DNA from 3 places in the Bacillus sp. PK6-16 genome. Region 2 is predicted to be linked to each of the others. Evidence: predicted binding sites of a transcription regulator. Region 2 holds the regulator's gene; each other region holds the start of a gene.
What was found. Region 2 encodes LexA, which represses DNA repair genes until DNA is damaged. Its sites were predicted from a motif close to CGAACATATGTTCG; they were not measured.
Positions count from the first base shown of each region.

Region 1: uvrB (excinuclease ABC subunit B) is a predicted target of LexA. The motif match lies at 1,097-1,110, and genes of this name have one in related genera.
Region 3: M1D66_RS23095 (DUF4046 domain-containing protein) is a predicted target of LexA. The motif match lies at 1,238-1,251, and genes of this name have one in related genera.

Region 1 is NZ_CP096511.1:352,074-355,316, forward strand. It holds gene M1D66_RS01660 (hypothetical protein) at 1-554, shown strand, start outside; gene M1D66_RS01665 (DUF4362 domain-containing protein) at 600-1,031, shown strand; gene uvrB (excinuclease ABC subunit B) at 1,184-3,160, shown strand; gene uvrA (excinuclease ABC subunit UvrA) at 3,166-3,243, shown strand, end outside.
Region 2 is NZ_CP096511.1:1,723,281-1,726,523, reverse strand. It holds gene M1D66_RS08970 (bifunctional metallophosphatase/5'-nucleotidase) at 1-115, shown strand, start outside; gene M1D66_RS08965 (DUF896 domain-containing protein) at 155-394, opposite strand; gene M1D66_RS08960 (YneB family resolvase-like protein) at 440-1,096, opposite strand; gene lexA (transcriptional repressor LexA) at 1,238-1,858, shown strand; gene M1D66_RS08950 (DUF4097 family beta strand repeat-containing protein) at 1,949-2,752, opposite strand; gene M1D66_RS08945 (DUF1700 domain-containing protein) at 2,753-3,243, opposite strand, start outside.
Region 3 is NZ_CP096511.1:4,495,417-4,498,659, forward strand. It holds gene M1D66_RS23095 (DUF4046 domain-containing protein) at 49-1,215, opposite strand; gene M1D66_RS23100 (lipoprotein BA_5634 family protein) at 1,594-2,307, opposite strand; gene M1D66_RS23105 (FtsX-like permease family protein) at 2,341-3,243, opposite strand, start outside.

The DNA of each region.
Region 1 (3,243 bases), 1.4 Mb from region 2:
CTATCGGTTTCTTTTTACTTCGCTACGGATTCCGTTTGAAAAAGGCGAGCTTTATTATGGGGATTGTACTCCTCGTAAATGAAGTGTTTATTTTAACTTTAGGAGTAGTGGACTATTATCAAACAGGAAAGTTCTCTAACTTTCAAATCATTACTGTAATCATTTTATTATATGCAGTTTTCTACGGGAAAAAGGATTTAAAGAAGCTTGATATATTTGTACAAAAATCAGTTGCGAAATGGCGTAATGAACCGGCGCCTATTATTGAAGAACAGGTAGAATTAACAGGCATGGCCTATACAAAGCAGGAAATAAAAAATTGGATATTACATCTTGTTTTATTCGTTGGTGTGCACATATTCTTTTTCTTCGCGTATGGATTTATTCCATTTGAACAATGGGGTAATTGGTTAGAATCGGGAATCGTTTTAAATAAAGCTGCAAGTCGCGTGAGCCAAGTGTGGGCGATTGTATTTTTAGTTGATACAGCAATTTCATTTTCATATGTGATTTTTCCGAAGAAGGAGAAAGGAAAAGAAAAGCTACTTTCATAGTTAAAAGTAGCTTTTCTGGTATACAAATAAATTTTATAGGAGAGGATGACAATAGAAAAAAGAACCAGTTGTATATGTCTATTTCTCTTTAGTTTAGTAGCATGTTCACCATCTAGCACTATAATTGATAAGAAGAATGATATCATTGTAAAGGAAGCAGGAACTTCCAATCTAGATAAATTCGAACAGTTCGTTATGAACGTTGATCAAGGGAAAGTTGATAAAATAAGAATTGTACAGTATACCGATGAAGGTGACCCGGTTTTTCAAACGTTAGAGCATAGTGGGAAAGATATCCTTTATGTGTTAGATAGTAGACAAGACAAGTTTGCTGGTGACCATAAAGGATTACATAAAGATAGTTGTAAAAGTATTGTTAAAGAGCTGCGCGAATCAGAAAGTACTTATCGGTTAACAGATTGTATGAATGAAGCTGGGCGCAATGGATATGACTTAGTATATGTATCTAAAAAATAGAATTAGTAGAGGAAGGAAGTATTTACTCCTTCCTTTTTCTATGTGTATATTGTCGAAAATTTTACCGAATATCTGTTCGTTTTTTTAGGTTTTTTATAGGTATTCGTGGTAAAATAATAATACAGATTTTTTATGAGGAGGTCGGATTATACTTGGAACATCAATTTGAAATTGTCTCAGCGTATTCCCCCCAAGGTGATCAGCCGGTAGCTATTGAGAAGCTTGTAGAGGGAATTAATAGTGGAAAGAAAAAGCAAGTGTTGCTTGGAGCAACAGGAACGGGTAAGACATTTACGATTTCAAATGTCATTAAAGAAGTGCAAAAGCCAACACTTGTCATGGCTCACAATAAAACGTTAGCAGGACAGTTATATAGTGAGTTGAAAGACTTTTTCCCGAATAATGCAGTTGAATATTTTGTTAGTTATTACGATTATTATCAGCCAGAAGCGTATGTGCCACAAACAGATACGTTTATTGAAAAAGACGCACAGATTAATGATGAAATTGATAAATTACGTCACTCAGCAACGTCTGCATTATTTGAACGGGATGATGTAATTATCGTTGCGAGTGTTTCATGTATATATGGTTTAGGTTCTCCAGAAGAATACCGCGAGCTAGTTGTTTCACTTCGAGTTGGTATGGAAAAGGACCGCAATCAATTGCTTCGTGAACTTGTTGATGTACAGTATGGGCGTAATGATATTGATTTCAAGCGCGGTACATTCCGTGTGCGCGGAGATGTAGTTGAAATCTTCCCGGCATCACTTGACGAGCATTGTATTCGAATTGAGTTTTTTGGCGATGAGATTGATCGTATTCGCGAAGTAAATGCGTTAACAGGAGAAGTATTAGCAGAACGTGATCATGTAGCAATTTTCCCGGCATCTCACTTCGTTACACGTGAAGAAAAGATGAAGGTCGCTATTGAAAATATAGAAAAAGAATTAGAAGAGCGTTTAAAGGAATTAAATGATAACGGCAAGTTGTTAGAAGCGCAGCGTATAGAGCAGCGTACACGTTATGATTTAGAAATGATGCGCGAGATGGGATTTTGTTCAGGTATTGAAAATTACTCCCGTCATTTAACACTTCGTCCAGCGGGGGCAACGCCGTATACGCTATTAGACTATTTCCCGAAAGATTTCTTAATCGTTATGGATGAATCGCACGTATCAGTACCGCAAGTAAGAGCGATGTATAACGGGGACCAAGCGCGTAAGCAAGTGCTTGTGGATCATGGATTCCGTCTGCCGTCAGCTTTAGATAATAGACCGCTCACATTCGATGAGTTTGAAGAGAAAACGAATCAAGTTATTTATGTTTCAGCAACGCCAGGACCGTATGAATTAGAGCAGTCGCCAGAAGTAATAGAACAAATTATTCGTCCAACAGGGCTTTTAGATCCACCAATTGATATACGACCAATTGAAGGGCAAATTGACGATTTATTAGGAGAGATTCAAGATCGTATTGCAAAGAATGAACGTGTATTAATTACGACTTTAACGAAGAAAATGTCAGAGGATTTAACGGATTACTTAAAAGATGTAGGAATTAAAGTTAACTATCTTCACTCTGAAATTAAAACGTTAGAACGTATTGAAATTATCCGCGATCTTCGCCTCGGTAAATTTGATGTACTTGTCGGTATTAACTTATTGCGAGAAGGATTAGATATTCCGGAAGTATCACTTGTAGCTATTTTAGATGCTGATAAGGAAGGGTTCTTGCGTTCAGAACGTTCATTAATCCAAACAATCGGTCGTGCCGCGCGTAATGAAAACGGCCGCGTTATTATGTATGCAGATCGTATAACGAAATCTATGGGAATTGCGATTGAAGAAACGAAGCGTCGTCGTAGTATACAAGAAGCTTACAATGAAGAGCATGGTATTACGCCGAAAACGATTCAAAAAGGCGTTCGTGATGTTATCCGTGCAACGACAGCTGCTGAAGAGACAGAAACATACGAAGCAACTCCTGCTAAGAAAATGACGAAAAAAGAGCGCGAAAAGACAATTGCGAAGATGGAAGCAGAGATGAAAGAAGCAGCAAAAGCGTTAGACTTCGAGCGTGCAGCTGAACTAAGAGATTTACTATTAGAATTAAAAGCGGAAGGGTGAAAAAAGTGAGTAAGAGCAAGGATTTTATCGTTGTAAAAGGTGCTAGAGCACATAACTTAAAAAATATTGATGTAACCATTCCG
Region 2 (3,243 bases):
CAAACCGGTAGTAAAAGATATCCCCACAGATATGTCTGAACTTATCGCTAATTATATATTGGAACATAAAACGATAGAAGCAACAGTTAATAACAACTGGAAAGTTATTAAATAACGATTTTTACATATAAAAAAGATGGGCTTCGCCCATCTTTTAATTTAATCTTGCATTATCTTGCTTTTTTAAAGCTTTTAATTTCGTCGGTGTAACATCTGTACCTTCTTCGTTAACAACTTTAATACCTTTAAGTTCGTTTAACATATTTTGACGAAATCCTTTTAAATATTGTTCACGTAGCGATTGACGCTCACGTTGCTCTTCTTCAGTTAAACCTTCAGCTTTTGCTTTTTTCGCTAAGAAGTTAATGCGTTCAACGAGTTCGTGATTAATCATCTCGAATCCCCCTTCTAATCAAAACTGATTATTATCATACAATAGTTACTCTTCTTTATCAAGCAATTGCTTCGTATACTCTACATATCTACGATGTACAGTCGCCTTTGAAACATTATGACCAAATCCACGTAATGTTGCTGCAATTTCTTCAAACGTGAGTTCACTTTTTCGCAAACGTACAATTTCCTCAATTGGCACTTCTTTTTTCTCTCTTCCTACACTTAAATGACGATTTTTTAAATTTTTTTCTGGACGATAACCTTTTTCTACTGCACGTTGCATACCTCGTTTAATTTTCAAATTATGAATCTTTCTTTGATATTCTTCAACAATACCAATAATATCTAATACCATTGAATCAGAATCCGACAATTGTAATTCACCATTATGTGTATGCGTATATACTTTTATGCCTTCTTTATGTAAACAATGCATTAACGCGATCTTCGCATTTCCTCTACCAAGACGCGTTTCATCTTGTATAAGTAACACATCAATTTGTTCGTCTCGAATTGTATCCAACACCTCTAATATACCGTCACGTTCAATTGTATATCCACTAGCCTGCTCTTCAATCACCTTAGTAACATTCATTTGATAGCGCTCAGCTAAATGCAATAATTCATCTTTTTGACGTAATAATGATGTTTCTTGCGCTTCTTTCGTTGTACTCACACGTGCATAAATAATTGCATTCATTTTGAACCCCTCTTTCTCCCTATTATTTCCCTATAGTGTAACATAAATCCGCCATTTGTTCGAACTTATGTTTGTAGAATGTTTTTTCACATGTTATACTTATTAATAAGAAAAATGAAAGAAAACGAGGTGTTAGAAAACATGGAAAAGTTAACGAAACGCCAGCAAGACATTCTCGACTTTATTAAGCTAAAAGTACAAGAAAAAGGATATCCACCTTCCGTACGTGAAATTGGTCAAGCAGTCGGCCTCGCTTCTAGTTCTACAGTGCACGGACATTTATCACGATTAGAAGAAAAAGGATACATTCGACGCGATCCAACAAAACCACGTGCCATTGAAATTTTAGGTGAAGATCGAATGGATACGGAAACACAATCTGTTATTCAAGTTCCAATTGTCGGAAAAGTCACTGCTGGTTTACCAATTACAGCGGTCGAAAGCGTAGAAGAACATTTCCCACTTCCAGCTAGTATTGTTGCTGGAGCAGACCAAGTGTTCATGTTACGTATTTCTGGAGATAGTATGATTGAAGCTGGTATTTTCGATGGAGATTTAGTTGTTGTTCGCCAACAGCAGTCTGCATATAATGGTGAAATTGTAGTCGCTTTAACAGAGGATAACGAAGCAACAGTTAAACGTTTCTATAAAGAAAAAGACCATTTCCGTCTACAACCAGAAAACTCTTCATTAGAACCTATCATTTTAAAACAAGTGTCAGTTATCGGGAAAGTAATTGGCGTATATCGTGATTTACATTAAAAATAACAAAAAGAAGATAATTACCTTATTTATATACGGTAATTATCTTCTTTTTGTATTTTGATAGATTTCCATGCATTCTATTTCTTATTAACGAGTTTCAATCGTCACATCTCCCGCAGCCGTTTTACCGCTAATCTTTTTACTACCATTTCCAATTGTTACATTTTTATTCTCTTCATTAAAAATCGTTACATCTCCCGCAGCACTTTGCCCAGTAATTACCGCATCTTGTGGTTTTTCCGATAAAGTAATATCTATATCTCCCGCAGTTGAACTTGCTTCTAGATTATATTTAGAATCATGATCTTGAATATTTATTTCCCCACTTGTTGTTTTTGCGGTCACTTTCCCTAATACCTTCTTAAAGTTCACCTCACCAGCTTTTGTCGATCCCTCCACATTCTTAGCCGTTACTTGTTTCAACTCTACTTCTCCAGCAAGTGTTCTAACACTTACGCTATCACTTTTCACATCACTCATTTCGATTTGTCCAGCAGATGAATTTACTTTTACATCTTGGTAAGAGCGTTCGGGCACAAGTAGAGTCAATTTAGACGTTTGAAACCTAAAATCGTAAAAAGAAAAATCAAATGAAGCACCTTTTTCTCTTTCCCCAATAATTTTTAATGTGTCACCATCTTCTGCGATACGAATCTCTTGTTTACGTACATCTCCCGATTGCTTTACATAAAAAGAAGAGTCAGGAGATTTTTGGACAATAATATCCCCGGCATCTAACTTAACTTCTATATTTTTTAATGTTTCGTTTTTAATTACATTTTCTTTATCGCCTTTTTCAGCAGTTTGTACTGCTTTTTCATATGTTTGGGAAATTCCTATTACTCCAATAACGATACAAGCGATAGCGATTAAAAATAGTTTTTTCATCATTTACTCTCCTTTTATCATTTTGAAGTTCCATATTACATATCGTACACACAATCTCTTAAACCACTTTGTACTATAAAAAGCGATAATACATAACAATAAACCTACTCCAACAAACGTTATACTAACGAAAAGATCCAACCATATAAAAGTACCCATAAATACTTTTCCAATAACGAAAAGTGGTGTTACTACACTAGCAATACCACCGATCCAAAAAGAAAATATAAAAGCAATAATTGCGACTAACGGGCCTAACACAATAATAAAATTAAACAAACTAAGTCCAATCGCTGCCATAACAGCTCTTGTCACATTTGAAGTCGATGGATTTTTTTTCATTTCATCGAAGCGATACATCGCAAGTAATTCTTTCGCGATTACTTTCGGAGAACCAAGGCCCTGTATTATTTCCGATTCAGTTTTCCCCTCTTCTAGTCCAAACTGAAAGTGCTCTTCATAATCCAATAAAATATCTTGCCTCTCTTCCTCTG
Region 3 (3,243 bases), 2.5 Mb from region 2:
CATTTAACTTGTATTTCATTTAAGCTGAAGTATTATGTTTTTTGTAAATTAATTTGAATACAGTTCGTTTAACATAGCATGTGGGTTCTTATTCCAAAATCTATCTAATGGAGTTCTTAATCCTTGATTAATTATCCATCTTCTACTATACACCCTTATAAGTTCTTCATTTGTTAACTTTTCTTTTTCCTCTATCATCCATTTCAATGCTTCTAATGCCTTCTCCTTTGTCCAAAATCCCCGAGAAACTCTATTTAATTCCCATTCTTTAAACTTCCCTGGATACAAATCGTGCAGCATAGCATATGGACTATTTTTCCAAAATATATTTAAAGGTGTTCTTAACCCCTGACTGATTATCCATTTTTTACTATACACCTTTATTAGTTCTTCATTAGGCAACTTTTCTTTTTCCTCTATCGTCCATTTTAATGCTTCTAGTGCCTTTTTCTTTGTCCAGTAGTTTTTAGGTGTTTTCTGGAATTCCCACTCTTTAAAACATCCAGGATATAACTCATTTATCATGCGAAATGGACTATCATACCAGTATCTCTCAAGTGGAGTCCTTAAGCCTATTTCAGTAAACCAACTTACACTAATTTTTTTCCTGATTCCCTCAGCATCCATTTGTTTTCTTTCCTCTATGGTCCATTTTAATGCTTCCAACGCTTTTTTCCTTGTCCACGAATGACTACGAGTTTTTTTAAACTCCCACTCCTTAAAATGGGCTGGATATAATTCATTTATCATTATGTAAGGACTATTTCCCCAAAAAATTTGGCAAGGCGAACTCAAATTATGATTAGATAACCACTGAACATTATAAACCTCCAATAACTTATTATCTGTTAACCTTTCTTTTTCTTCTATCGTCCATTTTAATGCTTCCAATGCCTTTTCCTTTGTCCAATAGTTTCTAGGTGTCATTTGAAAATCCCATTCTTTAAAACAATTCGGATAAACATCATTTATCATTGCATATGGGCTATCATGATATTTAGCACTAAGTAAACCACCTAATTTATATTGAATGATTAATTGTGACTTCCAACACTTAAGAATAGTTTTTTTATCCCACTGTAAAACTTGTTCTATAAGATATATAATTACACGTCTCGCTAGCGTATTATCCTGATCTTCACTCCATGTATTTTTAGGAAATCGCCTTCTTCTACCTTCTAAAATTTCCTGATATATATGTTCAATGGTAAACAAATCATTTGCTCCTTTTTATGTACAAACAAAAAATCGTAAAATTCGCCAAATATGATGATTTTTTAACAACAAACAGAGTATTTAACAAAGGAACAAAATACATCCACTTGTTTGCAATTCTAACCTTCATAAATCCCCCGGATTTTAAAACTTTCCCGAATACCAACTGATACAAAGTATAGTAAGAAAAACATAAGAGATCCTTAAGTTAAATCTAAAGAAAATCTTAAGTTTTAAGACTGTAGCCCACTCCCAAATTCATTTCGAAATATTCAGCATGAGAAAACTTACTTCTTATTACTTTTTTCATTCCAATAGAAAAAACAGGATGAATTCAAACATTCATCCTGTTTTTTTATTACACCAAATAAGGATTTTTTATTTTTTTATGATTGAAACTGTATCGAATGAGTTTACTTGTTCCTTCATATCTTTAGTAAACTTTTCCCATTCATTCCATGCTTGCTTAGCTTCTGCGTCGTCCCCATTAAATGATTTATTTTCTCCATAAGACTTGTTGAAATGTAATACTTCCATATAAGTTTCTGTTCCCGGTAAATCTTTAAATGTTGTAGCATCTACAATCAAAACTATGTCTTCATAAGCTGTATTACGACCACGTCCTAGCGAGATATCATCTTCGTATTGTACGTTGATTTTTTTATCATTTACTTTAATTTCTTTTATTTCTTTATTTTCATTGTTGGTAAACATCAAAACTTTCCCTTTTGGAATGGTTGGTAAAGAAGTAATTGGACCTCCACTAGTAGGCACTCCATTATTAGTCTCTCTTAATAGCCCTTTCTTCATAACACCTTCAGCTGTTTTTTGATCTATAATTAATACTTGCTGCTTCTCGATTTTTTCTTTATCTTCCCTTTTCACCTTAATATTGGTTTCTGCTCTTTTTACCTGATATAAATCATTGGATATAATATCACTTTTATGTTGATTTACTATATCTTTTAATTGTTGTTCTTCTCCAATAAGTACAGCCCCATTCCTTGGTTCTTCTGTCTTTCCAAAAGAACATGCTCCTAACATCGAAATAGAAACGATTCCTACCATACATAATTTAATTACTTTTCTCATGTTTTATACTCTCCTCTTTGTTTAACAAATAAACTACATAATTTTCTTGTATAACTTTTGTAAATAACGCCATCTGACCGTGAAGAAGTATACGCTTTGAATGAATAGAAAGGCTAAGAAAATTATGATAGACGTTTTTAAAACCGAAAAATCCACTAGTCTCTGTAATGCCATAAAAGCGACACCACTATGAATAATCGCTAAAAGTATTGGTAAAAAGAACATCAATATAAGCTGACGCGTTACTATTTTCTTTAGCTCTTTTCTGCTCAGGCCAACTTTTGCAATCATTTCATATTGTTTTTGCTCTCTTTCTAAATCTGCATATAGACGGAAATATAGCAAACTAGCTGCAAAGGTAAAGAATACGATACCTACCAATACACTCACAATAAGTAATACACCATTCTTTTGTTTTGAAGAAATCCATTCAGAGTATAACGATTCAAAAGAATGAGTAGGATTAACCATTTCTGTATTCTCTAATTGCGCCTCTAAATTCTTCGTAATCATTTTTGTTTTTTCCCAATTTTCCACTACAAATCCGTATCTCTTTTTAACAATGGGACCATATTCCGTGTCTATGTTCGGGAATTTGTCGTATAAGGAGTCCGACACTACTATCGTAGCACTCTTCTGAATAGGTAAAGTTAGGTGTGGTATAGCTTTTTTTACTTTCAAAGTCAAATCAGAGTTCCCTTGAGCTACATCTAGTTGCGGAGGAATCCCTTTTCCTTTCGCATATTTTTCTTTTTGTGTAACTGATGTTGGTACTAATATAATTTCTTGATCATTATCCAACGTTTCTGCTTCATGCCCAAAGAGCTTCGCAAAACGGTTATACTCTGTTAACTTAATAAGTGTGTAATTATTTTCAGTAAATTTCGGACTTATAGCTTCAACATGATAAGAAAATTTTGATGTAGTTAACTGTTT